Regions from separate parts of the Acetobacterium wieringae genome, predicted to be linked through region 2. Evidence: riboswitches for the same ligand, from Rfam matches in the RefSeq annotation. Region 2 holds a riboswitch; the other holds the start of a gene.

Region 1 (15,943 bases), 280 kb from region 2:
TAAACCAATATTATTCTGTCCCAGTGCTTTGCTGATTTCAGCCATCCGCGTATCTCTCATCTGCGGGATAATCAGATAATCGTCCTCGGCTTCCCAGGTCACGCCGTTTTGACTGAGGAATGCTTTGGTTACCTCATTATTTAAGGTGCGCACTGCCAAATGCTGTTTGCTGTACTGATGCAGTTTGGTCAGGCTGTCCTGATAAACCAGCTCGCCTTCCCGAATGATTCCCACCCGGGTGGCCAGCTGATCAACTTCACTTAAGAGGTGGCTGGAGACCACCACCGTCATCCCGAATTTTTGCGGCAGCGACTGAATCAGCTCCCGCATTTCCGAAATCCCGGCCGGATCCAACCCATTGGTGGGTTCATCCAGAATCAGCAGTTTGGGATAACCCAACAGGGCACTGGCCAACCCCAGTCGCTGTTTCATTCCCAGTGAATACTGGCTGACTTTTTTGTGCTGCTGGTTCTCCAGCCGGACAATTTTTAAAACGTCAGCAATGTTCTGTTTGGGTACCCCCCGCAGGGTTTGAAAGATCCGCAGGTTTTCTGCTCCGGTTAAATGACCGTAATAGCTGGGCGATTCAATCAACGAACCGACATGCTTAAGATTTTCCAGCCGGTTTTTGCTGTTGACCCGTTTTCCAAAAACGGTGATCGCCCCCGCCGTGGGCTTGGTCAAGCCCAGAATCATTTTAAGCGTCGTTGATTTCCCGGCGCCATTGGGCCCCAGAAACCCATAAATCGCCCCTTCCGGAACCGACAGATCCACATCTTTGACCCGATAAACATTGCCATATTGTTTGCTGAGCCCCTCCGTCTCGATAATATTGTTCATAATATGCACTCCTTCTTTTTGTATACCGTTATGATAGCCGATGAACCTTACGGCGGATTGTCCCCGGCCTTACGTTTACCTTAATTTTAAGGTCATCCACTAACAGCAACTATTTTTTCAGGTATAATAACGAAGAGGTGATTCGGATGAAAACAATCTTTGACGCAAAACTTCTGGTTGTCGATGACGAACCGGAAATTACTATTCTATTAAATACAATCCTCCATCAGGCGGGCTTTGCTCGGGTGCTCAGCGCCGAAAACTGCCAGCAGGCCCGGGCACTTTTTGCTTTGGAAAAGCCCGATGGGGCGATTCTCGATGTAACCCTGCCAGATGGCGACGGGTTTTCGCTGATGCAGGAGCTGCGGCTGCAATCAAATGTGCCAATGCTTTTTTTGTCGGCCCGGGATGAGGATGAAAATCGACTTCTGGGATTGGGACTGGGTGCCGATGACTATATTACTAAACCCTTTTTGCCCCGGGAACTGGTGCTGCGTTTAAGCGGAATCCTGCGGCGGGTTTACCAGCCGCGACAGGCTCAGCCAACGGCAGAGGAATGTCTGGTACTGGGAACGGTGACCGTCAATTTTAAAAGCGGCATTGTTAAGACCGATGCTGGTGAAAAAAACCTGACCGCCAAAGAGCATGCCCTACTGAAAAAGCTCTGGGAAAATCAGGGCCATATCGTCACGGCTGACAGCCTCTGTCGCAGCGCCTGGGATGATGATCTCTATGGCTACGAAAATACTCTGATGGTTCACATCCGGCGGCTCCGGGAAAAAATCGAGGTGGATCCCTCCCAACCCCAATACCTGTTGACCGTTCGGGGTATGGGTTATAAACTGGCCAGGGAAAACAAGCAATGAAGAGTCTGCGAAAAATCATCACCCGTTCGATACTGCTGACCGCTGCCATTGCGTTGCTTCTGGTGGCCATCAATATGGCTTTTACCACCAACTGGATGTTTAAATACTCCGGCAGTCAGCCCCTTAAATACGCCATTGCCGATATTTCCGATGGCCTCTCGAGCGTCGATGGAACTTATACCCTTAATGCCGCTGCCACCACGATGATGGAAGAACAATATGCCTGGGCGATGCTGATTAGCCGGGATGGTCAGGTGATCTGGGATAAAAACCTGCCCGGAGATATTCCCCGGCACTACACCCTTACCGATGTGGCCTCCTTCAGCCGTTGGTATCTTAACGACTATCCGGTCTCGGTTTGGGAGCATCCCGACGGTTTACTGGTTTTAGGCGACCCCAAAAACAGCATCTGGAAATATAATATTACCTCCACCGAAGATACCATTGCCCATGTCCCTGGTTTGATGACCGGTTTTTTGATCTTGAACGTCCTGTCGGCCCTGGTGCTGGCCTTGTTTCTGGGACTGTGGCTCTACCATAAGCTAAAACCATTGTATAACGGCATTACCGCCCTACCAAAAAAAGAACCCCTGTCACTGCCTACCGGCGGTGTCACCGGGGAAGTGTCAAGGATTCTTAATGAAACTTCAGTCATTCTCAGCCAGCAGGAACAACAACTGGCTCACCGGGATCAGGCTCGAACGGAATGGATTGCCGGGGTTTCCCACGATATCCGCACGCCGCTGTCGATGGTGATGGGCTACGCCAGCGAACTGGAAAGCAACCCCAGCCTCCCCGCCACCGAACAAAATCAGGCCCGGATTATCCGTCAACAGAGTCAACGGATCAAGTCCCTAATCAGCGATTTAAACCTGGCCTCCAAACTGGAGTACCATGCCCAACCGATGGAACTGGCCCGTGTGTCGCCCGCCGCCTTAATCCGGGGCGTAGCGGTGGATTTCATCAATGACGGTCTCCCCGAGCCCTATTCACTTTCCGTCGATGTGCCCGAGGAAGCCAATGGTCCCATCTTACTGTGTGACCAGGCCCTGATTCGTCGGGCTCTGACCAACCTGATTGACAACAGCATCCGTCACAATCCCAGGGGCTGTGCGATTAAACTGTCGGTGACCAAATCAACAGATGGGTTAGTGCTTAAAGTCAGTGACAACGGCAAAGGCTATCCCCCTGAGCTTATTAAAAATTCAGGGGGATTGGATGAATCGCCGTTACTCGGAAACCACGGCTTGGGACTGATCATTGTTCGCCGAATCATGAAAATCCATGGTGGGAACATTGTTTTTGAGAATTTGCCCCAACAGGGCTGTGCGACTTCTCTTCTTTTTAGCACTTAATCCCGATCCTGTCTTTATGACTATGCTACTCAATCCAGCGGCTTTTACACAAATTACTTTGTGAGCATCCCTTGCGCAATCACCGGGGCCAGACGTTTAGCCAGCAGCACACTAATGGCAATCTTAATCAGATCGCCTGGCAGGGTCATCACAAAGCCGGTCATCATCAGCGTGGCGGCCCCCACCGGAGTGTTGAGGTAGTAATTGGCAATGATATAATACCAGGTTAGCCCCAGCCCGTAGATCACAGCCGTTCCGGCCAGGGCAGCAATGACCATCGGCAGGTTTTCGTTGTTGGTGTTCTTTTCTGCCAGCCAACCGGTGACAAAGGCCCCCAGGGCAAAACCGACAATATAGCCAAAGCTTGGTTTTAAGACATACATCAGCCCACCACCACCGGAAAATACCGGCAGACCAACCAGGCCTAGAAAAATATAAACCAGCACGGCAATCAGGCCGCCCCGGGAGCCCAGCAGCAATCCCGCCAGAATCACAAACAAAGTCTGCAGCGTAAAGGGGATTCCCGGCAGCGGCACTTTAATCATCGCCCCGACCACGATCAAAGCGGAAAACAATCCGCAAAGTACTAACATTCTTACATTAATTGTATTTTTTTCTAGCATTTATTCCATCCTTTATTCTAATTTTCTGATACTGATTTCCCCGGTGTTCAGGGTTTCTGTCTGTCCAAATTGATTTTTAATCATTAATCCACCTTCGTCGCTGATATCCAGGGCAGTTGCCACTTCCCACTCATTGTTCCGGAAAACCTTAATCTGTTTTCCTAAAACCATGGAATGGGTTTTATATTCTGCCAGGAAATCCCGGTTGGTTAAATCTTCACAGATACTCAGCACCTCATTGATAATTTCCGCTGCCAGCCGGTTACGGGTCAGGGCATCCGGTTTTTCATTAAATAGTGTCCCGACAATGTCTTCCAGTTCCTTAGGCAGAGCCGCTTCCGGCTGCTTGAAATTCAGACCGATGCCGATGATCACAAACTCGAACTGTCCATTTTCAAAATTGGTCACCGCCTCGGTGAGAATCCCCACAATTTTCCGGTCGTCCCGGTAAATATCATTGACCCACTTAATCTGAGTATCGATCCCCGTCACTTTTTTAATGGCCCGGCAAACCCCTACCGATGCCCCGGTAGTTAACAGCACGGCATCCCGGGCGGCCACCTCGGGGCGCAGCACCAGACTTAAATAAATCCCACTTTTGGGCGGTGAGTAAAAAGAACGGCCCATACGGCCCCGCCCCTGGGTTTGCTCTTCGGCAATAATAACGGTTCCCGTCTTGGCCCCTTCCAGTGCCAATTTTTTGGCTTCCTGATTGGTGGAACCGATGGTTTTGTAGACAATCAATTCAAGATCCTGATTGGTAGGAGACAGCCAGGGGTGGATTCCTTCCGCCGACATCAGATCCGATTCACTTTTTAACCGGTAACCCTTGTTGGTGGTGGATTCAATCTCGTATCCTTCTTCTTTTAACGCTTTAATGGCCTTCCAGATGGCCGACCGGGAGACGTTCATGGTGCTGGCCAGCACTTCTCCAGATAAATAGTTTTCTCTATTTTCTTCCAAGGTTTTTAATAATTTTAATTTTGTCGACATTTCTTCACCTCTGGGGTTATTCTAAACAAAAAAAGTTATTGTCAACCATTTTTGAACTATTGGTTGACAATAACTCTCGCCATTGCTGTTTTCTTTTTACTGAGCCAATACTGCCAGGGCCTTGACAATAATCTCAAAGTTTTTTTCCAGACTTTCAATGCTCCAGAACTCATCGGTTTGATGACAGGTGTTGGCCTCGCCGGGAAAGCCACCGCCAAAAGCCACGGAGTTGTCAAAGGCCCGGGCATAGGTACCGCCGCCGGAAACCATCGGTTCGGCCATATCCCCGGTGCAGTCCTGATAGACCTGCTGCAGGGTGGTTACCAGAAAGCTGTCTTTATCGACATGGAGGGGTTTGACATCGTGATCCATTTCCAAACAAAAGCCCAGATCAGCTGTCGCTTTTTTTATCGCCGCAACAACATCACTGCTTTTTAGCGTCACCGGATAGCGGATATCACAGCGCAACACCGCCTTGTTTTCGTCCACCTGAACAATGGCAGGGTTTAAGGTCAGCGCTCCCGACACCGAATCCGCCAGATCAATCCCAAACCCGGTTGTGGTAGCCCGCTCCAAGAGCGTAAGGATTGGATGGGTGATCCCTTCTGCCGTCAATATTGCTGCCAGTTTCAGGATGGCGTTATCCCCTTTTTCCGGCTCCATGGCATGAGCCGATTTTCCTTTGGCTTCAAAAGTCCGGCCATTAAAAACGGCCTGGGCCGCATCCGGCACCGAATTGATCTGACCACCACCGCTAAAGACAAGGGCCGGGGTCTGGTAATCCAGTTCTTTTTCCAGAATAATATTCATAATGCCTTTTTCGGCAAAGATGGCCGGATAGCCGGAATCCGGTGAAAACGAGCAGGCCGGGACTTCTTCGGTCTGTTTATAGCGGTTCATACAGGCCCAGTTGCCGCCTTCTTCATCACCACCGATAATCAGGCGCACCCGTTTACCAAGCGAAACCTTGGCTTCTTTTAACGCTTTCAGCGCATAAAGCGAAACCATCGTCAGGCCCTTGTCATCAAGCACCCCCCGACCATAAATAGTGTCGCCGTCAATGGTCAAGTCAAAAGGGGGGACGGTCCAGTCTTCACCTACCGCCACCGTATCGATGTGGGTGGTCACGGCCACCAGTTCCGACCCTTGGCCAAATTCTACATAACCGCAGTAGCCATCGCAGTTTTTGGTGCGCATGCCAAAGCTTTGGCCCCGTAAAAGGACAAAGTTCAGCGCTTCGTTGATGCCAGTTCCCAGGGGGGCTTCGTCGGTTATTTCACCGGCATCGCCATTAACCGTCTTAATCTGCAACAGCGTTTTCAGATCCTGCAATAAGGCCACTGTATCCAATTCTGGTTCTGTCGCCACTTTTTTGTCAGTCAGATATTCAAAGCGCCTGACGATTTTTCCATCCTTTTCCAGGATTTCGTTCCACATCGCTGCCGGACGCACCCACAAACCGCCTTCACCATATAATGGCCGGTAAACCACCATGGCTTCTTGCGTTTCACTGTGGGTTGCAACGCCGATGACTTCATATTCATTGCCCTTGTAATGCCGATAACGGCCCAGAGGGATCTTTTTTTTCGTTAGTATTTTACTCATTTTTATTCTTCCTTCTTTTCATCAGTCGTGCTATTATATACAAAGAAGCTTAAGAAAGTGATGTTTTTCTTAAGCTTTCTCTTTAAAATCATAAACGAAAAGGAGATTATTATGAAAACGAGACAGGAAATAAAAGCCCTGGCCAAGCAGAGCTTTTCCGAAAATTATTGGGTCTGCGTCGGCGCAACTGTGCTGGCATTTGTGGTGATTGGTGCTGCTTCCGGAGTCACATCCTTCGTTGGCGGCCTGGGTGGTCTGATTGTCTGGGCGCCGATGATGGTTGGTCTGCAATTTTTCTCACTGTGGATTTACCGTGGCGAACTCCCCGCTCCCACCATTGAAGACATGTTTAAAACCGGCTTTTCGGATTTTGGTCGAAAACTGGGGGGAATGCTGTGGATGGAATTATTTATTTTTCTCTGGTCCCTGCTTTTTGTGGTACCCGGTATTATCAAGGCAATTGCCTATTCATTCACCCCTTATATTTTAGCCGAATACCCTAATGTCCCAGCCACCGAAGCCGTTAAAATTTCCATGCGGATAACCCAGGGCCACAAAGGCGAAATTTTTATGATGTCACTAAGCTTCCTGGGCTGGTTTTTACTAAACGGATTGACCTTTGGAATTCTTGGCATTTTTTATGTAAATCCCTACTTCTATGTAGCCATCGCCGGACAATATCAGGATCTCAAGGAACTGGCCCTGCAAAATGGCGTGGTCACCCTTGACGAATTAGCTTAGGTTTAATCTAAAACAGGGAGCCCAAAAATCGGCTCCCTGTTTTTTTAGTTTGTTATTTCGTTGATCAGATTGACCATTTCAATGGCTGTCAGGGCACAGTCATAGCCTTTATTGCCGGCCTTGGTGCCAGCCCGTTCGATGGCCTGTTCAATGTTTTCAGTGGTCAACACACCAAAGATCACCGGTATTTCTGACTGCAGAGAGACATGAGCCACTCCCTTTGACACCTCGCTGCAGACATAATCATAATGGGTGGTGGAACCGCGTATCACAGCCCCGAGACAGATGATGGCATCATATTTTTTCAGCTTGGCCATTTTAGCCGCAATCAAGGGAATTTCAAAGGCACCCGGCACCCAGGCCACATCAATGTCTTCTTCCTTCACATCGTGACGCTTCAAACCATCAATCGCACCGCCAAGCAGCTTTGAGCCAATAAACTCATTGAACCGGGCTACCACAATCCCCACTTTAATTCCCTTTGATACTAATTGTCCTTCATATACGTTCATAACATTCTCCTTTTAGTTATAATTTAAAATATGACCCATTTTTTCCTGTTTGGTTTTCAAATAAAACAGATCGTGGCTGGATGCTTCCATTTGGATCGGTACCCGCTCCACCATTTCCAGCCCGAATTCCGACAACCCTTCCATTTTAAGCGGATTGTTGGTTAGCAGCCGCAGCTGTTTGATTCCCAGGTCTCTTAAAATCTGGGCCCCGATATAGTATTCCCGCAAGTCTTCCGGAAACCCCAGCTCAATATTAGCCTGCACCGTGTCCATCCCCATATCCTGAAGGGCATAGGCTTTTAATTTATTGATCAGACCAATGCCCCGGCCCTCCTGACGCATGTAGAGCAGCACCCCCCGACCTTCTTTTTCAATGGCGGTCATCGCTGCCCCAAACTGATCGCCGCAATCGCAGCGGAGCGAACCAAAGGCATCGCCGGTTAAACATTCGGAATGAACCCGACACAACACCGGGCTGTCACCACTTAAATCCCCCTTAACCAGCGCCACATGATGTTCGCCGTTAAGCATGTTGACATAACCATAAGCCATAAACTCCCCGTATTTGGTGGGCATTTTGGTGATTGTGACACAATCGATCAGTTTTTCATTTTGTTTGCGGTAGTTTTGCAGATCTTTGATGGTAATAAATTTCAGTTGATGGGTCTGAGCCAATTCGATCAGTTCCGGAGTCCGCATCATCGTGCCGTCTTCTTGCATAATTTCGCAGCACAGACCGCATTCTTTCAACCCCGCCAGTTTGACCAGATCAACGGTGGCCTCGGTATGGCCGTTTCGTTCCAATACCCCATTTTCTTTGGCTACCAATGGAAACATATGGCCGGGCCGCCTAAAATCTTCTGGTCTGGTGTTCTCGTCGACGCACTTGATGGCGGTAACCGAACGCTCTGCTGCCGAAATACCGGTGGTGGTATCGACATGATCGATGGACACGGTAAAGGCGGTGCAATGATTATCGGTATTATCCGCAACCATTTGGGGAATGGCTAATTTTTTGACCAATTTTTCGCTCATCGGCATACAGATCAGCCCTTTGCCATAGACAGCCATAAAGTTGACGTTTTCGGTGGTGGCAAATTCAGCCGCACAGACAAAGTCGCCTTCATTTTCGCGGTCATCATCATCGGTCACGATGATAATTTTACCGGCTCGTAAATCTTCCAGTGCTTCTTCAATGGTATTAAATTTAAACATAGTACCCTCTCTTAATCTTATTATTTTTTTATTAAAACCCTGCCTGAGTCAGAAAATCAATGGTCACACCAGCGGATTTTTCCTGGTGGCGATCTGTTTTGACGGCTGGATTCATCAACAGCTTTTCGATATATTTGCCGACCAGGTCGTTTTCCAGATTGACCGGATCGCCAGGTTTCTTAATGCCCAGGATCGTCTGCTTCACCGTATGGGGAATGATGGACACCTTAAAGCTGACGGAAGTCATTTCGATGACCGTTAAGCTGATGCCATCAATGGCAATGGACCCTTTTTCGATGATGTAGCGGAGTATTTTTGGCGGTGCACCAATCTCAAAGATCACGGCATTATCATCTTTGGTGATTTGCACAATGTGACCGGTTCCGTCAATATGACCAGCTACCATATGCCCGCCAAAACGGCCATTGGCGGGCATTGCCCGTTCCAGGTTGACGGCTGATCCGCCTTTTAGATCGCCCAGATTGCTGCGGTTCAGCGTTTCACTCATGACATCGGCCATCCACTTATTTCCGCTTAACTGGGATACCGTCAGGCACACTCCATTCACCGCCACGCTGTCGCCCAGTTTTAAATCATCCATCGTGACCGCACCCTGAACCCACAGTTGGGAAGATCGTTGTCCCTTAATGACCGCAGTGATTTTGCCAACTTCTTCAATAATTCCTGTAAACATGTCTTACCTCTTTGTGTATTCGAGGCAGATATCATCCCCGAATATTTTTATTTTTCGATCCGTGAACTGGAAGGCCTCGGCTGGATCTGCCAGCCCCAGGCCTTCCACCGGAGTTTTGCGTACCGCACCACCAAATATTTTGGGGGCCAGATAAACCTGGAGCTTACTCACAATACCGCTTTTTAAAGCGCTGAAATTCAGGGTACCGCCCCCTTCCAGTAGAATACTGTCGATTCCTTCCTGCCCCAATTGCACCATCAGTTCCCGGAGATCAAGATGCTCCCCGTCTTTTGCACTTTTTAAAATTCTGCAGCCCATGATTTCAAACCGTTTTATTTTTTGCTGATCCTCAGAGCAGGTGGCCAGATAGGTCGGTATTTTCCGGGCCGATGTCACCACCTGTGCTGTCAGCGGAGTGCGCAAATAGGTATCACAGATAATCCGGATGGGGTTTCTGCCGCCTTCAATCCGACAGGTCAGTTGGGGATCATCCTGTAAAATGGTGTTAACCCCCACCATGATTCCCATCACTTCATTGCGGGTCTGATGAACGGCGTTCCTGGCCGCCTCTCCGGTAATCCATTTCGATTTCCCGGTACGGGTGGCAATTTTGCCATCCAGAGTCATGGCGTATTTCATTAACACATAAGGGGTTTTCGTTTTGATATAGTGAAAAAAAATAGTGTTTAGCTCCTGACACGCCTCTTCCTGCGCTCCGGTTATCACTGTGATCCCCTGCTGTCTGAGAATCTCAATTCCCTTGCCACCAACTAACGGATTGGGATCAGTCGCACCGATTATTACCTGGTTAATCCCGCTTTCGATAATGGCCTCGGTACATGGTGGTGTGTTGCCATAATGACAGCAGGGCTCGAGCGTCACATATAGGGTCGCCCCGACCGGTGACTCATTGCAGGCCGCCAGCGCATTACGCTCAGCATGCAGTCCTCCATACTTTTCGTGATAACCGCTGCCAATAATCACATCATCTTTAACAATGACTGCTCCCACAAGAGGATTGGGATTTACCCAACCTCGACCTCTTTTAGCCAAATCGATGGCTATTTCCATGTAATGATCCTGTTTTTCCACCAGTATTCCTCCCTCAAAAACAAAAGTGCCCTGAATAAACATCCAGGGCACTTTTGTTCACAGCTTTCCTGATCCTCGTATAAAAAAACTCTGAAATGATTACCATTTCAGAGCTAAATAAACAAAGATATTTGACATGCAAACTTGATTATCTTCTTTCATCCAGACTTTAACTGTCGGCCTCGGAATTACACCGAATCATACCTTGCGGCTCGTGGGCTATACCACCGGTAGGGAAACTATCCCTGCCCTGAAGACTTCATATTTAATTGATTAAACTTTAACATAATCGCAATATTCCTGTCAATAGAATAAAATTTATTTTTCTTTCAGCGCTTTTTCGTTTATAATAGGAACATGAAAAAGCAAGATAAAACTAACATATATCTACTATTGACTGACCCTTCAGAGAAAGGATGGCCCCATTGTGCACTGGTTTAAAAAAAGCCTGATTCGACGGGTGGGAACAATTGTTATTGGATTTATTTTTGTTGCCTTTGCCGTTTATGGGATCATTTCCATCCAAATGTTAAGTGGTTTTTTTGAAACCAACAGTAAAGAACAAATTTCCAAGGACGCCCAGCAAATTGCCACTGAAATTGACAAGTTTATCGAGAAGAATATTATTATTGTCGAACAGATGAAAACCAATCAGGATTATCAGGCTATCACTGAAGCGCTCAACACCCGGGAGGAAAAGCGCCAACATCCATTGTTTAATGTGATAACCCAGGAACTCCAGGCCATCAAGGCTTCTGATCCCAATATTTCTCTGGCTTACATCGGGGTTACCAAATCCAACGATCTGATTTCCTCGACCCCCGAATTTGATCCCAAACCAGACTATGATCTGAATAAACGACTCTGGTACATGGAAACCTTACAATCCCGGGGTGTGACCGTCACCAGTCCCTATATTGACATTGTTACCGAAAAAATGGTGGTCTCCATTACGACCCCGATCCTGAAAAACAACAATGTGATCGGCGCCATGGGCATTGACCTGCAGGTGACTGATATTTCCAAATTGATGAGCACCTACAAAGTCGGCAAAAACGGCTATACCCTATTAATCAATAAAGACGGCAGTATTTTTTATCATCCTGATGATCCTGAAGTTTTTGCTGCGGGAGGGGTTAATCCCTTCGCCTATCTTGACCTTTATATGAGCCAAATCACCTCCGGTGATAGTGGTGTCATTGAATACCAAATGGGAAATAACGCCAAATACATCGCCTATGTGCCCACCCAGTCATCCAACTGGATTGTGGTCACGGTCATCCCCCGGTCGGAAGTTTTGGCCCCGCTGAATCAGTTTATTTTTAGTCTGTTCTTTATTTCCCTGGTACTGCTGTTTATGATTGCGCTGTTTATCCGGCGGATGACCCGGCTTATTTCCGAACCGATTATAACCATTTCCGGTGCCGTTGAAACCTTCAGCCAGGGTGATCAGGAAATTAATCTGCCGAGCACCCTTTATGACCGGGAAGATGAGCTTGGTATTTTATCCCGGGGGCTCAAAATGATGAGCCATCGGATCATCCAATACATCGAAGAAGTTCAAACCAACAATCAGGCGTTGAACCAGGAAATTGACAAACGCCAGGCTGTTCAATCCCAGCTGGAAATGATTCTGGAGCTTTTATCCGGTACCGATGAAGGTATTTTTATTTTAAACGCAGAATTCTTCTGTATCTATCAAAATACCGCCTTTTCCCGAATGATTGGGATTCCGGAAACTGAAATCCCGGCGCTGAACCTTTCTGAAAAGGGCATCCTGATCAATCAACCCCTGATTGACAGCCTCGAGATGAATCCGGTCTGGTCCGGCGAAATTGAATATGCTCAAAATTCCTCCGAAACGCTGTTTCTGTTTTTGCGGATCAGTAAGGTGAAAAACGACGATACCGATTATTATATCGGCAACATCACCAATCTCACGGCCCATAAGCAAATCGAAAAAGATATTTATTATCTGAAGTATTTTGACTATCTGACCAAACTCAACAATAAGGTCTTTCTGGATGAATCGGGAATGGAATTAATCAGTGGAGACGGCAGCGCTGCCGGTAACCATGCCCTGATTTTGATCAATATCGATGATTTCCGAATTATCAATGAGGCCAAAGGTTTTGATTTTGGCAACAAGGTATTGATTGCCCTGGCCAGTCGCCTAAAGACCCTGGTCAGCGATCAGGATGTGCTGGCCCGTTTGGGTAATGACGAGTTTGGTATACTGAAAGCGTATGTTTCTTCCAACGAAGATTTATATGAATACATCATGGATTTAAGCAAGGAACTGGAAAAACAGATTTCCATCCATGATGAAGAACTGATTGTTGATGTCAGTATCGGAATCAGTCTCTACCCCAACGATGCCAACCACTATGGCAAGCTTTTAAAGACTGCCGCTTCTGCCCTCAATAATGTCAAAGCCAACAAGGGACGGCGCTTTGAGTTCTATGATAAGGACATCAACAGCCTCTCGATTCAAAAATACGAAATGCAAAACAAGCTGCGCAATGCCCTAAGCAATCAGGAATTTGTTCTTTACTACCAGCCCCAGGTGGATATGGCCACCAATCAGATTCTCGGCCTGGAGGCTTTAATTCGTTGGAACAGCAGCAATGGGATGGTTCCTCCGGGGAGCTTTATTCCCATAGCCGAAGAATCGAATCTGATTACCCCTCTGGGCGAATGGGTGCTGGAAATTGCCTGTGAGTTTGGGAAAAAGCTTCAATCGCTGGGTTATCAAATACCGATTGCGGTTAATCTTTCGATGCTTCAGTTTAAGGCCCCCTATATCGGGGAACTGATTCAATCCATTTTAACCCGCACCCAGTTACCACCAGAGCTGCTGGAACTGGAAATCACCGAGGGGATTCTGATGGATAATGAAGACGAATGCGAAGCCATCCTGAGCGAATTTCACCGGATGGGGATCCAGGTTTCCATCGATGATTTTGGCACCGGCTACTCTTCTTTGAGTTATCTCAAGAAATTTGCCGTGGATAAGATCAAAATCGACCGTTCCTTTATTAAAGGGATTCCCCATTATGACAATGGCACCATTGCCAAAGTTATCATTGAACTGGCCTCAAATTTTAATCTCCAGGTCATTGCCGAAGGAGTGGAAACCCCCGAACAGATTGACTTTTTACTGAAAAATAATTGTCATATTGCCCAGGGCTTTTACTATGCCAAACCGCTTGATGAGGATCGACTACTGACTTTTATGGAAAAAACAAAAAGGGACATGGCATAGCCTTATCCCTTTATTTATTTATCTCCGATCCGCTTCAATTGTTGTTGTGCTATAAAAGAACCACTCATTAAACGATAAATCGTTGCGCCAGGGTTTCAGGATGATCGGTAGTCATCGCTTCGCTCATGATGCAAACGCCTTTAGCGCCAGCCATCATCGCAATTTTATAGTTGGCCTGACTGATCCCGCCTATGGCAAAAACCGGGATTGAGACGGAACTGCAGATCTCTTTAAGAAAAATCAGTCCCCGGGCTGGCAGACCTTTTTTGCAATCAGTGGGAAAAATATGACCGGCGATTAAATAATTGGCCCCCCAGGCTTCGGCTTCCCGGGCCTGTTCCACTGAGTGAATCGAGACCCCGACCTGCTTAAAGTTCCGGATCGCTTCGCAGGTTCTCCGAATGTCATGAATTGACACCTGTACCGCTTCCACCTTCAGTTCCTCGGCAATCTCAAGATTATGATTGATAATCAGTTTAATCAGGTGCCGATCACAGATTTCCTTTACTTTGATGGCCAGTTCCCTATAGTCTGCCTCGCTGAGTTCTTTTTCCCGCAGCATGATGGCATGGGGCTGCCCCTTGGCGATTTCTTCAATGCGACCGAGAAAATCATCCTGGCACAGTTTCTGGTTCGTTATACAAATCAGCATACTTGGCTCCTTTATTTTTCTTGTCTATAGTCTATCATATCCCGACTAAAAAACACCACCCATTTTAGTGAAGGTATTATACCCGGATATAGTCGCAATAAACCGGCTGAAGGCCCCGGTTTAAAATCATCTGATGGACCTCGGGAACGCTGCGGGGATCAGATATCTCAAATTGTTCATCGCCTTTTTCTTCCTGCTCATGTCCACCAACCCCAACACTGACACCGGCCGAAATTTTTGTTGCCACCATCCCGATGACATGGTCCCGAAAGCCCGGCCGTTCCCGGGTGGAAATGGTGATCCCGGCAAAAGGCATCAGCAACCGGTAGGCCAGCATCACCTGCAGCAGCTGTTTCTCATGGACGTCGTTAGGGTTGTTATCGGCTTTGTTAATAAAGGGGCGAAGCCGGGGCGTGGAAAAGCTGATTTCGGCATGGGGGTATTTCTGCAAAATAAAATAGGCGTGGAGTCCGGTGGCAAAGGCATCCTTCCGGAAGTTACCCAACCCCAACAGAGCCCCAAAAGAAACGCCCCGCATCCCCCCCAGCAAGGCCCGCTCCTGAGCCTCAAAGCGATAGGGAAAAACCCGCTTGGGCCCACTTAAATGAACCTGTTCATATCTGCTCAAATCATAGGTTTCCTGATAAACCGAAACAAAATCGGCTCCGCAGTTATGCAGATACGCATATTCATTGGTATTCAGCGGATAGATTTCTATCCCCACAGTGGCAAAATATTCTGCTGCCAGCTTAACCCCTTCGCCGATATATTCCACTCCCGAATGATGCCGGGATTCGCCGGTTAAGATCAAGATCTCTTTTAATCCGGTTTTGGCGATGGCTTTCAGTTCCGTCTCCATTTCCGCCAGACTAAGCTTACCCCGGCGGATTTTATTTTTACAATTAAATCCACAGTATACACAATTATTTTCACAATAATTGGCAATGTAAAGCGGGGTAAACAGACCGATGCTGTTACCAAAGTGTTTGTTTGTTTCGATCATCGCTTTTTTTGCCATTTCTTCTAAATATGGCGTCGCTGCCGGTGATAATAAGGCTCCATAATCGCTTATGGATAATCGTTCTTTTTTTAGGGCTTCTTCCACATCACTGTCGGTAATTTTCTGATCATCATACTTATCCACATTTTTTAAGACTTTATCCCGAATATCGGAGTCTATTTTCTCCATCTCAGGTTGATAGACCATTGGATCAGTGCGTTTTTTTATCATTCTAATCCTCCAAAAATCCGGTTAAGGGGCTGGACGCTTCGCCATGGGTTAAGACCCGGCCGAGACCGGCCAGATAGGCATTACGGCCCGACGCAATCGCCTGACCAAAAGCTTTGGCCATCAGCGGAATGTTTTTAGCTGTGGCCACTGCGGTATTGCACATCACCGCTGCCACGCCCATTTCCATCGCCTCACAGGCCTGGGACGGCCGCCCGATCCCCGCATCGACAATAATCGGAACTGGGATTTCACTAACTAG
Region 2 (15,943 bases):
AGCCGGTATTTTTGGTGCCGAACCCTGGTCAGAAAACATCCGCAAAGATATTGAGAAAAAACTCAAAATCAAAGCCTATGACATTTATGGTTTATCGGAAATCATGGGACCGGGAGTGGCCATCGAATGCGAATGTCAGGAAGGGCTGCACGTCTGGGAAGATCACTTTATTCCGGAAATCATTGATCCCAATACCTTGGAAGTACTGCCCTATGGCGAACAGGGGGAATTGGTGATCACCACTATTACCAAAGAAGGGATTCCGATTCTTAGGTATCGTACCCGGGATATTACCCGGATTATTGCCGAACCCTGCAGTTGTGGCCGAACTCATCTGCGGATCAACCGCCTCCAGGGGCGCAGCGATGACATGTTGATTATCCGTGGGGTGAATGTTTTCCCAACTCAGATTGAAAGTGTCTTGCTGGAAATTGGGGAAGTCGAACCCCATTATCAATTGGTGGTGCGTCGGGATGGTTCTCTGGACACCCTGGAAGTTAAGGTTGAACTCAGTGAAGCGCTGTTTTCGGATCGGATCAGTAATCTGGAGAACCTGGAAAAACGGATCCGGGATCGGATTCAATCGACCATTGGCGTGAGTACCAAGGTGGCTTTGGTCGAACCGAAAAGCCTGCCCCGTAGCGAAGGGAAAAGCCAACGGGTTGTGGATCTTAGAAAAATTTAGGAGGAGAAAAAATGATACGACAAGTTTCTATTTTCATCGAAAACCATGAAGGCCGACTGAATCATATATTGAAAATTCTGGCCGAAAATAAGATCAATATCCGGTCTCTGAATATTGCCGATGCCACCGATTTTGGGATCGTCCGACTGATTTTACAGGAAACCGAAAAAGGGATTGAGGTGCTTAAGAAAAATGATATCATTAGCACGGTGACCCCGGTTCTGGCGGCGGAGATTTCTGATGATCCCGGCGGATTAAGCACCCTGGTGAATGCCCTGACTGAAGCAAAAATAAATATTGTTTACGCCTATTCGTTTCTGCCGAAAAAAACCGACAATGCCATAATCATCATCCGGGTGGATGATGATGTGCAGCAAAAGGCCATCGAAACTCTGGAAAAGGTTGCCGAGGTAAATCTGTTGGATCGGGAAACGCTGTTGCTGAAATAATTTAACGGGTGAGGGTAAATTAGAAATATTTATAAATTTCCTATTGACATTCCGCAAAACTTTTCGTAAGATCAAAGGTATGAATTAAATGTAACTAAGAAAATGATTGATACAGGAAAGGCAAACCATGGCAACGTCAAGAAAAGGAACCCAAACAAAGAGTAATATTATTACAACCGCAAAGATTTTATTTTATGAGAATGGTTATAACAAAACCGGTATTCAGGACATCGCCGATCGCGCCGATGTCAAGCTGGGAACCATTACCTATTATTATAAAAAGAAAGATGATATGATCACCGATATCTACAATGTCTTCTTTTTAGCACTGTATGATTATGTTTCATCGGTTTCGGAGAATCTCAACCTTTATACCAAGTATTGTTATGCCCTGGTGCTGTATTATGAAGCGATATTAAATGATGAGCATAACAAAACGTTGTATTATGAAGTACTGGTAAAAAATGTCAATCCTCATGGACGAACCAACATTACCAACACTCTCAATCGCTCCTGTCTGGATTTTCTCAATAAGAATTATATCGAGGCCGATCTGGAAGTTATCGCCCGTTCCGAATATGGGGCCCGCAAAGAATTGTTTATTGATTTTTATGAAAAGAACATCAAATTTACCAGCCGAGCGATGATTTACTTTTTTATCCGGAATTTGTTCCGACTGATGAATTTAGATGGTGAAATGATTGAAAATACCATTCAGCAGGGCTTTGAGTTTTCCAACAAGAACAAACCAGAAGGCATTAAATTTTTAATCTAAAACATTTTTAAGGGCAGCAATCCATTGGAATGCTGCCCTTTTTGCGGTTTGATTGGGGAAACGTTGAGTCGGGTTTGATCGTAAGAATTTGTTAAGGAAATTCAGCGTTTTTTTGACAGAAGTTTGTGTTAAAGTTAGACCAAGATGAAACAGAAAGGCGGAAGCTTGCAAATGAGTATTTTAATCTGCGACGATGAAAAAGAAATCGTTGAAGCCCTGGAGCTCTATTTAAAAAACGAAGGCTATGCGATTTTAAAAGCCTATACGGGAAGAGAAGCCATCGCACTGGTGGAAAAAGAAGATATTGAGTTAATTATTATGGATGTGATGATGCCGGAGATGGATGGGCTACGGGCAACGATGAAAATAAGAGAAACCAAAAATATCCCAATTATCTTTTTATCGGCTAAAACTGAAGATAATGACAAGATCATGGGTTTGACCATGGGTGGTGATGATTACATAACCAAACCCTTTAACCCCATGGAGGTCATCGCCCGGGTCAAGTCGCAATTACGACGCTACAACACCCTCGGTGGTTGCCCCGAAAAAGTGGGAACCTACCGTACCGGCGGCCTGGTGCTGGAGGATGACTATAAACGACTGACAGTGGATGGTGAAGAGGTGAAACTAACGCCGGTAGAATACAAGATCATGCATTTTTTGATGTCGGAAAAAGGCAAGGTCTTTTCGATTGATCAGATCTACGAGAATGCCTGGGAAGAACCCGCTTACAATTCGGACAATACGGTGGCGGTGCATATTCGGCGGATTCGGGAAAAAATCGAGATAAATCCCAAAGAACCAAAATATCTAAAGGTGGTGTGGGGCATTGGCTACAAAATTGAAAACTATCTGGACTGATCAGAAATTTAAAATCACCTGTTCATTTTTGACGGTCGTATTGGTCACCATCAGTTTTGGTGCACTATTTGAAGCCTACTGGTTTAATTGGGATTATCTGGCCAATACCAATAATTATTTGGAGAGTGCAGAACTGCAAAATAAAGTTCTGACCGCCTACGATCATATCGATCAGGTTTATAATTTCTATCAGAGCGAAGAAAATATCCGGGCTGGAAATGCCATTGATCCTGCAGCGATGGAAGCCTATAAATGGGATATCTTAGCGGAGTTGGATCTTAATGATCCGGACGAAATGGGTGTCTCAACCGAATCGGAGATGCTCACTGATCCTGATTTCTGGGAACCTTACGCCGATGAGCTCGAGGCCCAAAAAAAACAACTGATTAACGAGGGGCTGTTTCAGTATGAACGACTAAAAAAAGAATTGGAGCAAACCCAGGGGTTATCCTACGTTATTAACAGCAAAGGGGTCACAAACAGTCAGCCTAAAGACGCTAATCCGGATGATTTGCTTAAACGACGGGTGAATTTCACCTATAACAAGGGGGCGATTTCCTCGACACTGCCTAAGATGGATCAATTCGAACCATTAGACTACGCTGTTGAACCGGATTTTCAGGTCATCATTGGATTTGATGATGCCTATATTGCGGAGCGGGAAGTATTGTATCAGGCTGAACGTCAAGAATTTCTGTGGCTAATGAGTATCTTTGTCGTGTCGCTAATTCTTGCGGCGATCGGTATGCTGCTTTCCTGTATTTCGGCCGGCCGCAAAAAAGACAACGAGGGAGTCCAGCTATTGCCGATTGATGCGTTCTGGATTGACGCCCACTTTTTATTATTGCTGGTGGTGGAAACCCTGGTCGTTGCCGCAATTGTCTTTTTCTATGATCAGAATTTTCCGCGGGTGGTTATGCTGATGCTCTTTGCTGTCGGGGCAGCGTTGGGGTTAAACTTTCTACTGTCATTGGTGCGAATTTTAAAAGATCGCCGTTTTGGGGAGCGATTGTTATTTTTGAAACTGATCAAAAAGGGATGGGGATTTATTAAAAACCAGTTCAAGAAACTGGCTGTCTATTACAATGATGTCATGAAAGGCTCGCCGACAGTTAAACGGTTGATGTTCTGGGCAATTCTGCTGGTGGTTCTGGCACTGTCGGTTCAGGTGCCGATTCTTGGTGTCTGCTCCTTTATTTGCATTATATATCTGCTTTATTTGGGTGGAATAAAAGCAAAAAAATATGATGGGATTCTGGAAGGGTTGGAACGCATAAAAAATGGTGAGGTTGACTATAAACTGATTGGCTATGATGGTGCTTTAGGTGAACTGGCGGATGGGATTAATGCCATTGGCGATGGCATTTCATTGGCAGTGTCTGAAGAAGTAAAAAGCCAGCGGTTAAAAACCGAGCTGCTGACCAATGTGTCCCACGATATCCGGACCCCACTGACCTCGATTATTACCTCCATCGATTTGTTAAAAAATGGAAACCTCGATCCAGAGGCAAAGCAGAAGTACTTGGAGATTCTGGAAAACAAGGCGCACCGACTCAAGGTGCTGACAGATGATTTGTTTGAAGCTGCTAAAGCGTCATCGGGTAACATTGAAGTGGAGTTCCAGGCGGTTGATCTGGAAATGCTGATGACCCAGGGTTTGGGTGAAATGGAAGAAGAACTTGGCAATTCCCAACTGGAGTTTATTACCCAATATCCTAAGGATCTTTTTGTGGTAACGGCAGATGGCCGCCTGCTCTGGCGGGTGATTGAAAACTTGCTTTTTAATATCCTAAAATATGCTCAAAAAGAATCCCGGGTGTATATTGAATTTTCAAAATGTGATGCCGACAAAACTGGAATAGTGGTCTTTAAAAATGTCTCGGCACAACCGCTCAATATCTCTCCCGAGGAACTGATGGAACGATTTAAACGGGGTGATGAAACCAGAAACAGTGAAGGCAGCGGTTTGGGACTTGCCATTGCCAAAGACCTGATGACGATCCAGCAGGGTGAGCTGAGACTGGAAATCGATGGTGACCTATTTAAAGCCGCCATCATCTTACCAATGGCAGAATAGGTCCGACGATAAAAAGTTCACAAAGATAGTATCAGAATCTGATGCTATCTTTTTTTAGTATTGAGAAAAAATGGGTAAGTAATAAACAAAAGCAAAATAGATGACAAAAAATGGATATCATGCACAAATATGATTTATTTTGACTAAAACTGATTTATTATGATTGACAATGGCTGAAAATGGTGATAAGCTTCAGAAAAAGAGGTGATTAAGGATGATTATTGAAGAACGACTGGCAAAAATCCTGCAAATGGTTGAAGAAAAAGGCGTGGTTACAGTTTTAGAATTGTCGGAGACCCTAAAGATTTCGGAATCAACAATCCGCCGGGATCTGACCACCCTTGACAACAAGAAAAAGCTACGAAAGGTTCATGGCGGGGCGGCGGTGATAAACGGCAGTTTTGCAGCCGCTGATTTTGACCTTCAACTCCGGGAAGACCATCATCGCGATGAAAAACAAGCAATTGGCAAATTCAGTGCGGGACTGATTGAAAAAAATGATTTTGTTTATATCGATGCCGGAACATCAACGGAAGCCATGGTTGATTTTATCAATGAAAGCGGCGCTGTATATGTCACGAATGGGATGGTTATTGCGGCAAAACTTGTTAAAAAGGGGTGTCGGACAATTATCGTCGGTGGTGAAATAAAACCCATCACTGACGCCGTGGTGGGAAGTGAGGCCCTTCATTGTCTGGGCAAATATAATTTTTCAAAAGGTTTTTTTGGCACCAATGGGATTGATCGGAAAGCTGGTTACAGCACCCCAGACCCGACCGAGGCCCAGGTTAAAAGGGAAGCTTTCAGCCGCTGTAAGACAGCCTATGTACTGGCAGATCCGTCGAAATTTAATCTGATTGCGCCAGTGAGTTTTGGTAAACTGGAACAAGCCGAAATTATCACAACCAGGCTGGGGAGTGAGAGCTATAAAAAATACACAAAGGTTTGGGAGGTGGATGGCAGATGATTTTTACGGTAACCTTTAACCCGTCTCTGGATTACATTGTGGGGTTGGACGCCTTTCGGGAAGGGGAGGTCAACCGCAGTGAATGGGAGCAACTCTATCCGGGCGGAAAAGGGATCAACGTGTCGATGGTTTTAAAAAACCTGGAGATCAGAAATATCGCCTTGGGTTTTATTGGCGGTTTTACCGGCAAAGAAATTCAACGGCGGATCAAAGATTTTGGATGCTATACCGATTTTGTGAAAATAAAATCAGGTATATCCAGAATCAACGTGAAAATAAAAGCCGACCAGGAAAGTGAAATCAACGGGCAGGGACCCGACATCAGTAAGAAAGAACTTGGGGAGCTGTTTAAAAAGCTGGAATCCATTGAAAAAGGTGATATTCTGGTTTTGGCAGGCAGTATTCCCGCCGCTTTGCCTGAAGATACCTACGAAAGCATCATGAAATTATTAGAAAACCGTGGGGTCAAAATCGTCGTGGATGCTACCGGTGAACTGCTACTTCGGGTGGTTAAATACCAGCCATTTTTGATTAAACCGAACAACCACGAGTTGGGGGAAATGTTTGGGGTTGTTTTGAACAAACGAGAAGATATTATTCTTTACGCTAAACGATTGCAGCAAATGGGTGCACAAAATGTGTTGGTATCGATGGCTGGAGAAGGTGCCATTCTTGTGGATGAAAGCGGCAAGGTTCATGAAATGAAGCCGCCCAAAGGGATTGTCAAAAACTCCGTTGGTGCAGGCGATTCGATGGTGGCTGGGTTTATTGCCGGTTATCTTAAAAGTCAGGATCTGCAGGACGCCTTCCGGATGGGCGTGGTAACCGGAAGTGCATCGGCATTTTCAGAAACCTTGGCGACCAAAGCAGAAGTCATGAAGTTGTTGGATGAATTATCACATAAAAACGAAGGGGCAAGAAAAAATGCGGATTATTGATTTATTAAAAGAAAAGGGTATTGATCTGGCCGGAAAACCAGCCAGCAAGGAAGAAACCATCCAAAAGTTAGTGCAACTAATGGCAAATACCGGAAATATTGCCGATCCAGAGGTCTTTAGAAAAGCGGTAATGGCCCGGGAGACAGAAGGATCTACCGGTATTGGGGAAGGAGTTGCAATTCCTCATGGTAAATCGCCGGTGGTGAAGGATGCCGGTTTGTCCGCCATGGTTGTTCGGGATGGAACTGATTTTGAGGCATTAGATGGTGAACCAGCCTATCTCTTCTTCATGATTGCGGCTCCGGAGGCGGCAAACACCCTGCATCTGGAAGTCCTCAGTCGGCTATCCACCATTTTGATGGATGAAGAATTCCGAACGAAGCTGATTGCATCAGCGGATGTGAAAACATTTTTAAAACTCATCGATGAAAAGGAACAGGAAAAGTATGGTGCGCCAGCAGCGGCCAAAACCCCGGAAATGACCAAAAACTATCAGCTCCTGGCAGTTACCGCTTGTCCCACGGGAATCGCCCACACCTATATGGCAGCAGAAAGCCTGGAAAATAAGGCCAAACAGATGGGGGTTACCATTAAGGTGGAAACCAACGGTTCCGGTGGCGTCAAAAATCAGCTGACCGCCGAGGAAATCAAAGCGGCCGATTGCATCATTATTGCTGCCGATACAAATGTCGAAATGGGCCGTTTCAATGGCAAACCAGTGATTCAAACCAATGTTGCCCGGGGAATCCATAAACCCCAGGAGCTTATTGAAGAAGCTCTGGCAGGAAAGGTGCCAGTCTATTCAGGTGGTGTCCAGAGTGTTGAAGATACTGGTGGGAGTGGCGAAAAAGAAAGTGTCGGCCGGAAAATTTACAAAGATTTGATGAATGGCGTTTCCCATATGCTGCCCTTTGTTATCGGTGGCGGGATTCTAATTGCATTGGCCTTTTTGTTCGATGACTACAGCATTGATCCGTCAAAATTCGGAAGCAATACCCCATTTGCCGCCTTCCTGATGCAGGTGGGAGGGACGGCTTTTGCTTTCATGTTGCCGGTTTTAGCGGGTTACATCGCCATGAGTATCGGTGATCGACCGGCTCTGGCTGTTGGTTTTGTCGGGGGAATGTTGGCGAACACTGGCGGTGCCGGTTTTCTGGGGGCCTTATTGGCGGGTTTTGCCGCTGGCTATCTGGTATTGGGACTCAAAAAAGTGTTCGCTAAACTGCCAGCCAGCCTCGAAGGGATTAAGCCGATATTGATTTATCCCTTCTTTGGTATTCTACTGATTGGCGCCTTGATGGTCTTTATCATCAACCCACCAGTGGCGGCCCTGAATGCGGCGCTCAGTGCGGGGTTAAACAGCATGGGTACATCCAGCAAAGTTATCTTGGGTATTGTCCTTGGGGGGATGATGGCCGTTGATATGGGGGGGCCGGTTAACAAAGCGGCTTATACCTTTGGTTTGGCATCGTTGGCTACTGGTCAGTTTGATATTATGGCAGCGGTGATGGTAGGTGGTATGGTTCCGCCACTGGGGATTGCCCTGGCTACCACCATTTTTAAAAATCGTTTCACTAAAAAAGAGCGGGAAGCGGGCCTGGCAAACTATGTCATGGGTCTATCCTTTATCACCGAGGGTGCGATACCTTTTGCCTCAGAAGATCCCCTCCGGGTGATTCCTTCCTGTATTGTCGGTTCGGCTCTGGCCGGAGGATTATCAATGTTCTTTGGCTGTACGCTAATGGCCCCTCACGGCGGAATCTTTGTCTTTCCGCTGGTGGGAAACCCGTTTGGTTACGTCATTGCCCTGGTGGCCGGATCGGTAGCCTGTATGCTGATGCTCAGGATCTTAAAAAAACCGAAAACCAGCGACAGTGATGAACTGGAAATTGCATAGACAACCCAAATTAAAACCTGCTGTAAAGGTGGGTTTTAATTTGTTCTTTTTATGTAATGATTGTAAACAAATAACAACAAAGTAAATTCTAAACGAACAATGATCGGGTTTCGTTGTGAACAGTGCTGCAAATCGGTATAATTGGAAATGAGTATCTAAGATATTGAGATAATTTATAATACAAGGAAGTATCCAATGAAAAAGACCAAAAGAATCAGGCTGTTTATATGCCTAGTCTTGACGATCATTTTGAATGGTGCGTGCTTTCCAATCGGCATTCTGGCGGAAGACCAAACTGAGCAAGGCCCATTAACGCCAGTGATTGTCTTCTCTACCGATGTTGTTTATACTGGAAATCCCCAGGTTTTGGCAGCTGTTAATCCAGCACCCGATGGGCCTGAGCTTGATTTTGAACGAATCGAGATCACTTACAAAGGGATTTTGTCAAATGGCGAAGCATATCCATTATCAACGATTCCACCGTCAGAGTCAGGTACCTATATGGTATTTGCGGCATATCGGGGCGATGAAAACTATCAAAAAATTGATAATCAAAAAGAAATTAAAATAAAGCCCATTGAGCTTAAAACGTCACAATTCTTCACCGAAAAGCCGATTACCAAGATTTATGACGGCAATACCAGTGTGCCCGAAGTTGCGCTGAAGGGTTTAGGGAATAGTGGCGTTGTTGATGCAGATAAAAATAAGGTGGCATTTAATTATCGAACTGCCAATTTTTTATTTAAAGATGTTAAACCGGCGACTGCCAATCTGGTTATTTTAAAAGAAATCACAATCGCTGGCAACAAGGCCAAAAATTATATTATTGTTGATGAAAATCAGGGAACAAAGCCACTATCAAGCATTGATATATCTTTGGTAGCAGGTATTTTACCAAAACCGGTGGAGGTTTTCCTTGTCGGTCAGGATAAGGTTTATGATGGGACGCCAAACCTTCATGATTATAAACTGACTGTCAACAAAACGGATCTGATCCGGGGGGAGGATTTGGGCGCCTTTGGAGCTGAAAATTTTTATCCCTATTACGGGGACGTGAATACTCAGCAAAAAGACGTGGGCAATTATTATGTCTGGGCAACCGGAGGATTTTACTTATCAGGAATAAACGGAACGAATTCCGACAACTATACAATTTATAGTCAAACGATTATTTCCAAGAGTAAATATGCTATTACCCCAGCCTCAGTAACAGTGATTCCAAATTATGTTTCAAAAATTCAGGGCGAAGCAGATCCGGCACTAACGTATACGGTTTGGCAGGATGATTCAGGTGATGGTTTTGTTAAAGGTTTATATGGGAATGATGTGATGTATGGCGCATTAGAACGGGAAGCCGGAGAGGCGGTTGGCACCTACGATGTTTTGCTGGGAAGCTTGAATAATTCCAACTATCGCATTCGTTTGGCCGATAATGCAGATAAATTTGAAATTATTAAGAAAGAAGATGTGGTTGCGGTCTATGGGGGTAATGATTACAGCAATGGCGGGAATAGTGTGGTAGAAAAAGAAGAAGAATCGCCGGTACCCTATATGGGTATTGCGCTACTGTTACTTTTACTGATTGCTGGAGCCATTTTCTTTGGCAAGAATCGGCTGACAAAAATGGATTAGTGTAAAATAGAATGTAAAGAAAGAGATCTGTTGGAGAGGGCAGATCTTTTTTTGTGTCATGAATTGAATAAAGCCAGAAAAGAAAGTGAATCAGACAGAAAAAAGAAACGTTTACAGCAATTATGTGATAAAATAAATGGTAATAAAACAATAAACGAAACGAATTTTAATCAGTTGGAAAGGAAACGAAAATGAATAATGAAAAATCAGGCAGACGGTTTTGGCGAACCGGATTGATGGCAGTATTGGTTCTGCTCTTGCTGCCCATGGGCATTTGGGCGGAGGTTGATGGAAAAATGGCGACGACCGTATCGATAGCCAGTTCGCCCTCCTCGGTGACGTTTAACACGAATGCTGATGAGCTGGATAAGGCGGTATACAAAGCGATGAACATCGTGGTTGTCGATGGTGATTCGAATAAAATCGCTTTTACTGCCGATGATATCAGTCTTGATTACAATCGACAGGTTGGAACACAAAAAATAACGGTTACCTATAAGGGGAATGATCAGTACGAAACCAGCAATGCAACGGGGACGATTGTTATCAATGATGTGCCCAAAAAAGATACCCGGCTAGTGCTCAAAGCTAATCCACCAGCAGTGGGATATTCCGCAGATACGGCAACCTTGGATAAGGCAGTATATGATGATCTGGTTATCCAAGTGGTAGATGGGGATTCCAATAAGGTAAACTTCTCCCCCAGTGATATTACCCTGACCTACAATCATGCGGTGGGAACCCAGAATGTAGTCGTTGCCTATAAAGGAAACTCACAATACAATCCGAGCCAGGTTAATGCCACAGTTCAGATCACCGGAAAACAGGATAGTAAGGTATCCGTTGCTGCGAAGCCCCCAGCGGTCGCTTATACCAGCGATTCGGCAAAACTGGATTTAGCTGTCTATCAGGCCTTGAGTATCGTGGTTGTTGATGCGGGGAACAACAAAATCAGTTTTACGGCAGCTGACATTGATTTGAGCTACAACCGGGCTCCGGGAAAACAGGATGTAACCGTAAAATATAAGGGCAACGATCAGTTTTCGCCAAGCACTGCCACCGGAAATGTTGAAATTACCGGGAAGGTGGATCCACCAGCACCAACTAAAGAAAACACCTCTATTAATTTGGCCAAACCGCCGATTGAAGCGGCCTATACCACTGATTCAGGAAAATTGGATGCTACTGTTTATCAAGCATTGACCATTCAGGTCGTTGACAGCAAAGGTAAGGCAATTAATTTTACAACCACCGACATCGAACTGAGCTATAACCGGGTGCCCGGTGAGCAGCCGGTGACGGTAAAATATAAGGGGACGGATCAGTTTAACAGCAGTACGGCTACTCAAACAGTAACCATCACCAGTAAAGATGACAGTTCGCTGATTGTTTCCCAAAATCCGCCCAGTGTAGAATACGATGATAATACCAAAAATCTCGATGATGCGGTATATCAGGATCTGTGCGTTGCAGTAGTGGATGATAACAATAATAAAATTGAGTTCAATCGGGATGATATCGAGCTTGATTATACCAGAGCAGTTGGTGAGCAGGAAGTTATTGTCAAATATAAAGGCAATAATTATTTCAAAAGTGCAGTGGCCACCGTTCGGGTAAATATTGTTCAACCGGATTCGCCCAATCCCTGGTTAATCGCCGGTGTAGCCGGAATAATTGGGGCTATTGTGGTTGTTTTGGTGATTATTGGCGTGGTCGTTTATCGAAAAAAGCATAGTGCTTCTTAATTAATTTAGATAGAATGATCGGTTAAAAGGATCTGTTTAATACAGATTCTTTTTTTTGCAGAGTCAGCTATAATTGGCAACATGGTCAAAGGGTTAATTTATAGCGGCTTATCTTAAAAATCATTGACAACGGTGAGATAAAAAGATATAGTTAATTTGGAATAATAATAAATAAAATGTTTCTTTTGTTAGGTGAGGCTCCTATACAGATATGGCTGCTGCCCGGAAACATCGAAAGATGCCAATGGGTCAACAGGTACTATCGAATTAAGGTTTTACTTAATGCAGTTGGGCAATGCCCTATGCTGTATAGTGCCAAAACTCAACGAATGGAGGAATCATTATTTTTGCTGTGCGAAAATCTCCTCCATTAAAGAGGAGTTTTTTATTTTTTAACCAAAGAACCACAGGTAAAGTTGACAAATGGTTTATCATTGGTGCAAATTCGAAAAAAGGAGTGAGATAGGATGGACGCAGACCCTGGAGAGAAGCGTATAAAACAGAATGAACAAAAACTGAGCGCCCAAAATATCTTACGGATCATGGGCTGCTCTTAATAAAAGGAGGAAAGCAATGATCAAAATCTACAAAACAATTGATGGTAAGATTCAAGAAATTGAAACCATTGAAAAGAACAGCTGGATCAACATGGTTAATCCAACTGAAGAAGAATTGCAGTTTATTACCAGAGAATTAGCAGTGGAACCAGATTTTCTGCGAGCTGCCCTGGATGAAGAAGAGATTTCCCGGGTGGAGCTGGAAGATAATAATCAGGCACTAATCACCATTGACGTTCCAGTCATTGAAAAAGATACCAAATTGGTGCTTTACACCACCATCCCAGTTGGGATCATTCAAACCGCTGATAATATTATTACGGTCTGCTTAAGAGGAAACACCCTTATTGATGATTTTACCAAAGGCCGAGTAAAAAATGTCCACACTAATTTGAAAACCCGTTTTATCTTCCAAATCCTCTACCGAGTGGCCAGTCGGTTTTTGATTTACCTGCGCCACATTAATCGGATGAGTACCGATATTGAGCGGCAATTGCACATATCCATGAAAAACAAAGAACTGATTCAACTTCTTGATCTAGAAAAGAGTCTGGTGTTTTTCTCGACATCCCTGAAAGCCAACCAGGGGGTTTTGGAAAAACTGGAACGGGGTCGGATTATTAAGCTTTACGAAGAAGATAAAGAACTGTTAGAAGACGTGCTGATTGAAGTCCAGCAGGCTATTGAGATGTCCAATATTTATGCCAACATTCTCAGCGGAACCATGGACGCCTTTGCATCGATTATTTCAAACAATTTAAATATTGTGATGAAGATATTAACCTCATTAACAATCTTAATGGCGATACCAACGATGATTGCCAGTTTTTTCGGAATGAACGTTGAAGGGTTGCCAATTCCCAACTTCTGGAGTGTGGTATTGATTTCGATTGCCTGTACCGGAGTAGCCGCCTTTGTGCTATTCAAGAAAAAGATGTTTAGTTAGTGCGGGCTAAAAATTATCATTGACAAAGAAATTCAAGCGGGTATATAATTAAATAAATAAATAGTCTGTTTCAGGGCGAGGTGTAAGTCCTCACCGGTGGTGATGCGTAAAAGCGATAAGTCCACGAGCCGAAAGGCCGATCTGGTTAGAATCCAGAACCGACGGTATAGTCCGGATGAAAGAAATGGCGTACAATTTTACGCGCAAAGCCCTTGAAAAGAAATTTTCAAGGGCTTTTTAAGTTGACTGGACAGACAATTGAAGGAGGATTTTTATGAAAATCAAGACAAAACAATTGACCCAGATGGCAGTATTGGCGGCAATGTCCATACTATTGGTTTACCTGATTCATTTTCCGATTTTTCCGGCGGCGCCATTTTTGGAGTACGATCCAGCCGATATTCCTATTTTTATCGGTGCATTTATGTTTGGCCCTTTAGGTGGTCTAATTCTAACTGCTGTTGTTTGTGTTTTGCAGGGAGTGACCGTTAGTTCGGCTAGCGGGATTATTGGAATTCTGATGCATTTTTTCGCAACTGGATCCTTTGTATTGGTAGCCGGAAATATTTACAAAAGAAACAGAACCAGAAAAGGTGCAATCATCGGTTTGGCATTGGGTACGGTCACGATGACAATAACCATGGCGTTATGGAACATTGCCATCACACCGATATTTTTGGGAATTCCGGTGGAGGCAGTTTTACCAATGATTATCCCAGTCATTATTCCCTTTAATCTGATCAAAGCTGGAATCAATTCAGTCATTACCTTTGTTGTTTACAAATCCGTCAGCAAGGTGTTGGGTCTGGAGATTCAAGAAGCAAAGGTCGCAGAAAGTAAATAGTTAAAACTTCATTATACTAAGGAACCTGAAATCAATTGATTTCAGGTTCCTTTTTTGAATTCCCAATAACTGTGAGTAGGACATAACAGAGAACATGAAAAAACTTTCAAAAACTAGTTGACAGGAGGGTGAAAAGAGCGTATACTAATGAAGTTGTCTCGAGTGAGGCAGCGGACACAGCTGAAACATTGAAATGAACTTAAAAGAATTTCAAAAAACAGCTTGACAATCACAAGAAACGACGATATAATAGAAAAGCTTCTTCAGTCGGAAACACTGAAAAAACGACGGAGTGGCAACGGTCATAGAAAAGAGAATAGTACCATAAAACCTGTAAAACAGCCAAAACATCCGCGAGGGTGAATGAGGCTAAATAGAAACAGAGAGATGAACTCTATAAAACATTAACTCGGTAGAGTATAAAATACGCTTTATTCAAAATGAGACAGCATTTAAAAGCCTAACGGCTTTAAATACAAACTTTTTATTGAGAGTTTGATCCTGGCTCAGGACGAACGCTGGCGGTATGCTTAACACATGCAAGTCGAACGAGACGAGATGGAATGACCCTTCGGGGGAATGAAATCTTAGAAAGTGGCGAACGGGTGAGTAACGCGTGGGTAACCTGCCCTATGGAAAGGAATAGCCTCGGGAAACTGGGAGTAATGCCTTATAATACAGTGAAGTCGCATGGCTTTGCTGTTAAACGCTCCGGTGCCATAGGATGGACCCGCGTCCCATTAGCTAGTTGGTGAGATAACAGCCCACCAAGGCGACGATGGGTAACCGGTCTGAGAGGGCGAACGGTCACACTGGAACTGAGACACGGTCCAGACTCCTACGGGAGGCAGCAGTGGGGAATATTGCGCAATGGGGGCAACCCTGACGCAGCAATACCGCGTGAGTGAAGAAGGTTTTCGGATCGTAAAGCTCTGTTATTGGGGAAGAAAAAAGACGGTACCCAAGAAGAAAGTCCCGGCTAACTACGTGCCAGCAGCCGCGGTAATACGTAGGGGACAAGCGTTGTCCGGATTTACTGGGCGTAAAGGGCACGCAGGCGGTTTTTTAAGTCAGATGTGAAAGGTACCGGCTCAACCGGTGACATGCATTTGAAACTGAAAGACTTGAGTATTGGAGAGGCAAGTGGAATTCCTAGTGTAGCGGTGAAATGCGTAGATATTAGGAGGAACACCGGTGGCGAAGGCGGCTTGCTGGACAAATACTGACGCTGAGGTGCGAAAGCGTGGGGAGCAAACAGGATTAGATACCCTGGTAGTCCACGCCGTAAACGATGAGTGCTAGGTGTTGGGGAGACTCAGTGCCGCAGCTAACGCAATAAGCACTCCGCCTGGGGAGTACGACCGCAAGGTTGAAACTCAAAGGAATTGACGGGGACCCGCACAAGCAGCGGAGCATGTGGTTTAATTCGAAGCAACGCGAAGAACCTTACCAGGTCTTGACATCCTCTGACAATCTGAGAGATCAGACTTTCCCTTCGGGGACAGAGAGACAGGTGGTGCATGGTTGTCGTCAGCTCGTGTCGTGAGATGTTGGGTTAAGTCCCGCA

The links. Region 2 has a riboswitch for FMN ahead of CHL1_RS01545 (ECF transporter S component). Riboswitches for the same ligand answer to the same signal wherever they lie in the genome.
Region 1: another riboswitch for FMN. It lies ahead of ribD (bifunctional diaminohydroxyphosphoribosylaminopyrimidine deaminase/5-amino-6-(5-phosphoribosylamino)uracil reductase RibD); the one in region 2 lies ahead of CHL1_RS01545 (ECF transporter S component).

Annotation. Positions count from the first base shown of each region.
Region 1 is NZ_CP097897.1:28,052-43,994, reverse strand. Features, by position in the region: gene CHL1_RS00215 (ABC transporter ATP-binding protein) at 1-840, opposite strand, end outside; gene CHL1_RS00210 (response regulator transcription factor) at 987-1,706, shown strand; gene CHL1_RS00205 (sensor histidine kinase) at 1,703-3,061, shown strand; gene CHL1_RS00200 (biotin transporter BioY) at 3,115-3,684, opposite strand; gene CHL1_RS00195 (biotin--[acetyl-CoA-carboxylase] ligase) at 3,697-4,677, opposite strand; gene CHL1_RS00190 (Sapep family Mn(2+)-dependent dipeptidase) at 4,774-6,282, opposite strand; gene CHL1_RS00185 (DUF975 family protein) at 6,394-7,023, shown strand; gene ribH (6,7-dimethyl-8-ribityllumazine synthase) at 7,068-7,535, opposite strand; gene CHL1_RS00175 (bifunctional 3,4-dihydroxy-2-butanone-4-phosphate synthase/GTP cyclohydrolase II) at 7,548-8,750, opposite strand; gene CHL1_RS00170 (riboflavin synthase) at 8,782-9,444, opposite strand; gene ribD (bifunctional diaminohydroxyphosphoribosylaminopyrimidine deaminase/5-amino-6-(5-phosphoribosylamino)uracil reductase RibD) at 9,448-10,536, opposite strand; FMN riboswitch at 10,683-10,798, opposite strand; gene CHL1_RS00160 (bifunctional diguanylate cyclase/phosphodiesterase) at 10,964-13,801, shown strand; gene CHL1_RS00155 (thiamine phosphate synthase) at 13,869-14,453, opposite strand; gene thiH (2-iminoacetate synthase ThiH) at 14,530-15,684, opposite strand; gene CHL1_RS00145 (thiazole synthase) at 15,686-15,943, opposite strand, start outside.
Region 2 is NZ_CP097897.1:306,148-322,090, forward strand. Features, by position in the region: gene CHL1_RS01490 (phenylacetate--CoA ligase family protein) at 1-685, shown strand, start outside; gene CHL1_RS01495 (ACT domain-containing protein) at 697-1,134, shown strand; gene CHL1_RS01500 (TetR/AcrR family transcriptional regulator) at 1,262-1,909, shown strand; gene CHL1_RS01505 (response regulator transcription factor) at 2,081-2,773, shown strand; gene CHL1_RS01510 (sensor histidine kinase) at 2,742-4,850, shown strand; gene CHL1_RS01515 (DeoR/GlpR family DNA-binding transcription regulator) at 5,065-5,817, shown strand; gene pfkB (1-phosphofructokinase) at 5,814-6,755, shown strand; gene CHL1_RS01525 (PTS fructose transporter subunit IIABC) at 6,742-8,652, shown strand; gene CHL1_RS01530 (YDG domain-containing protein) at 8,848-10,284, shown strand; gene CHL1_RS01535 (hypothetical protein) at 10,476-12,029, shown strand; M-box (ykoK) riboswitch at 12,207-12,370, shown strand; gene CHL1_RS01540 (magnesium transporter CorA family protein) at 12,603-13,532, shown strand; FMN riboswitch at 13,595-13,723, shown strand; gene CHL1_RS01545 (ECF transporter S component) at 13,807-14,376, shown strand; rRNA gene CHL1_RS01550 (16S ribosomal RNA) at 14,860-15,943, shown strand, end outside.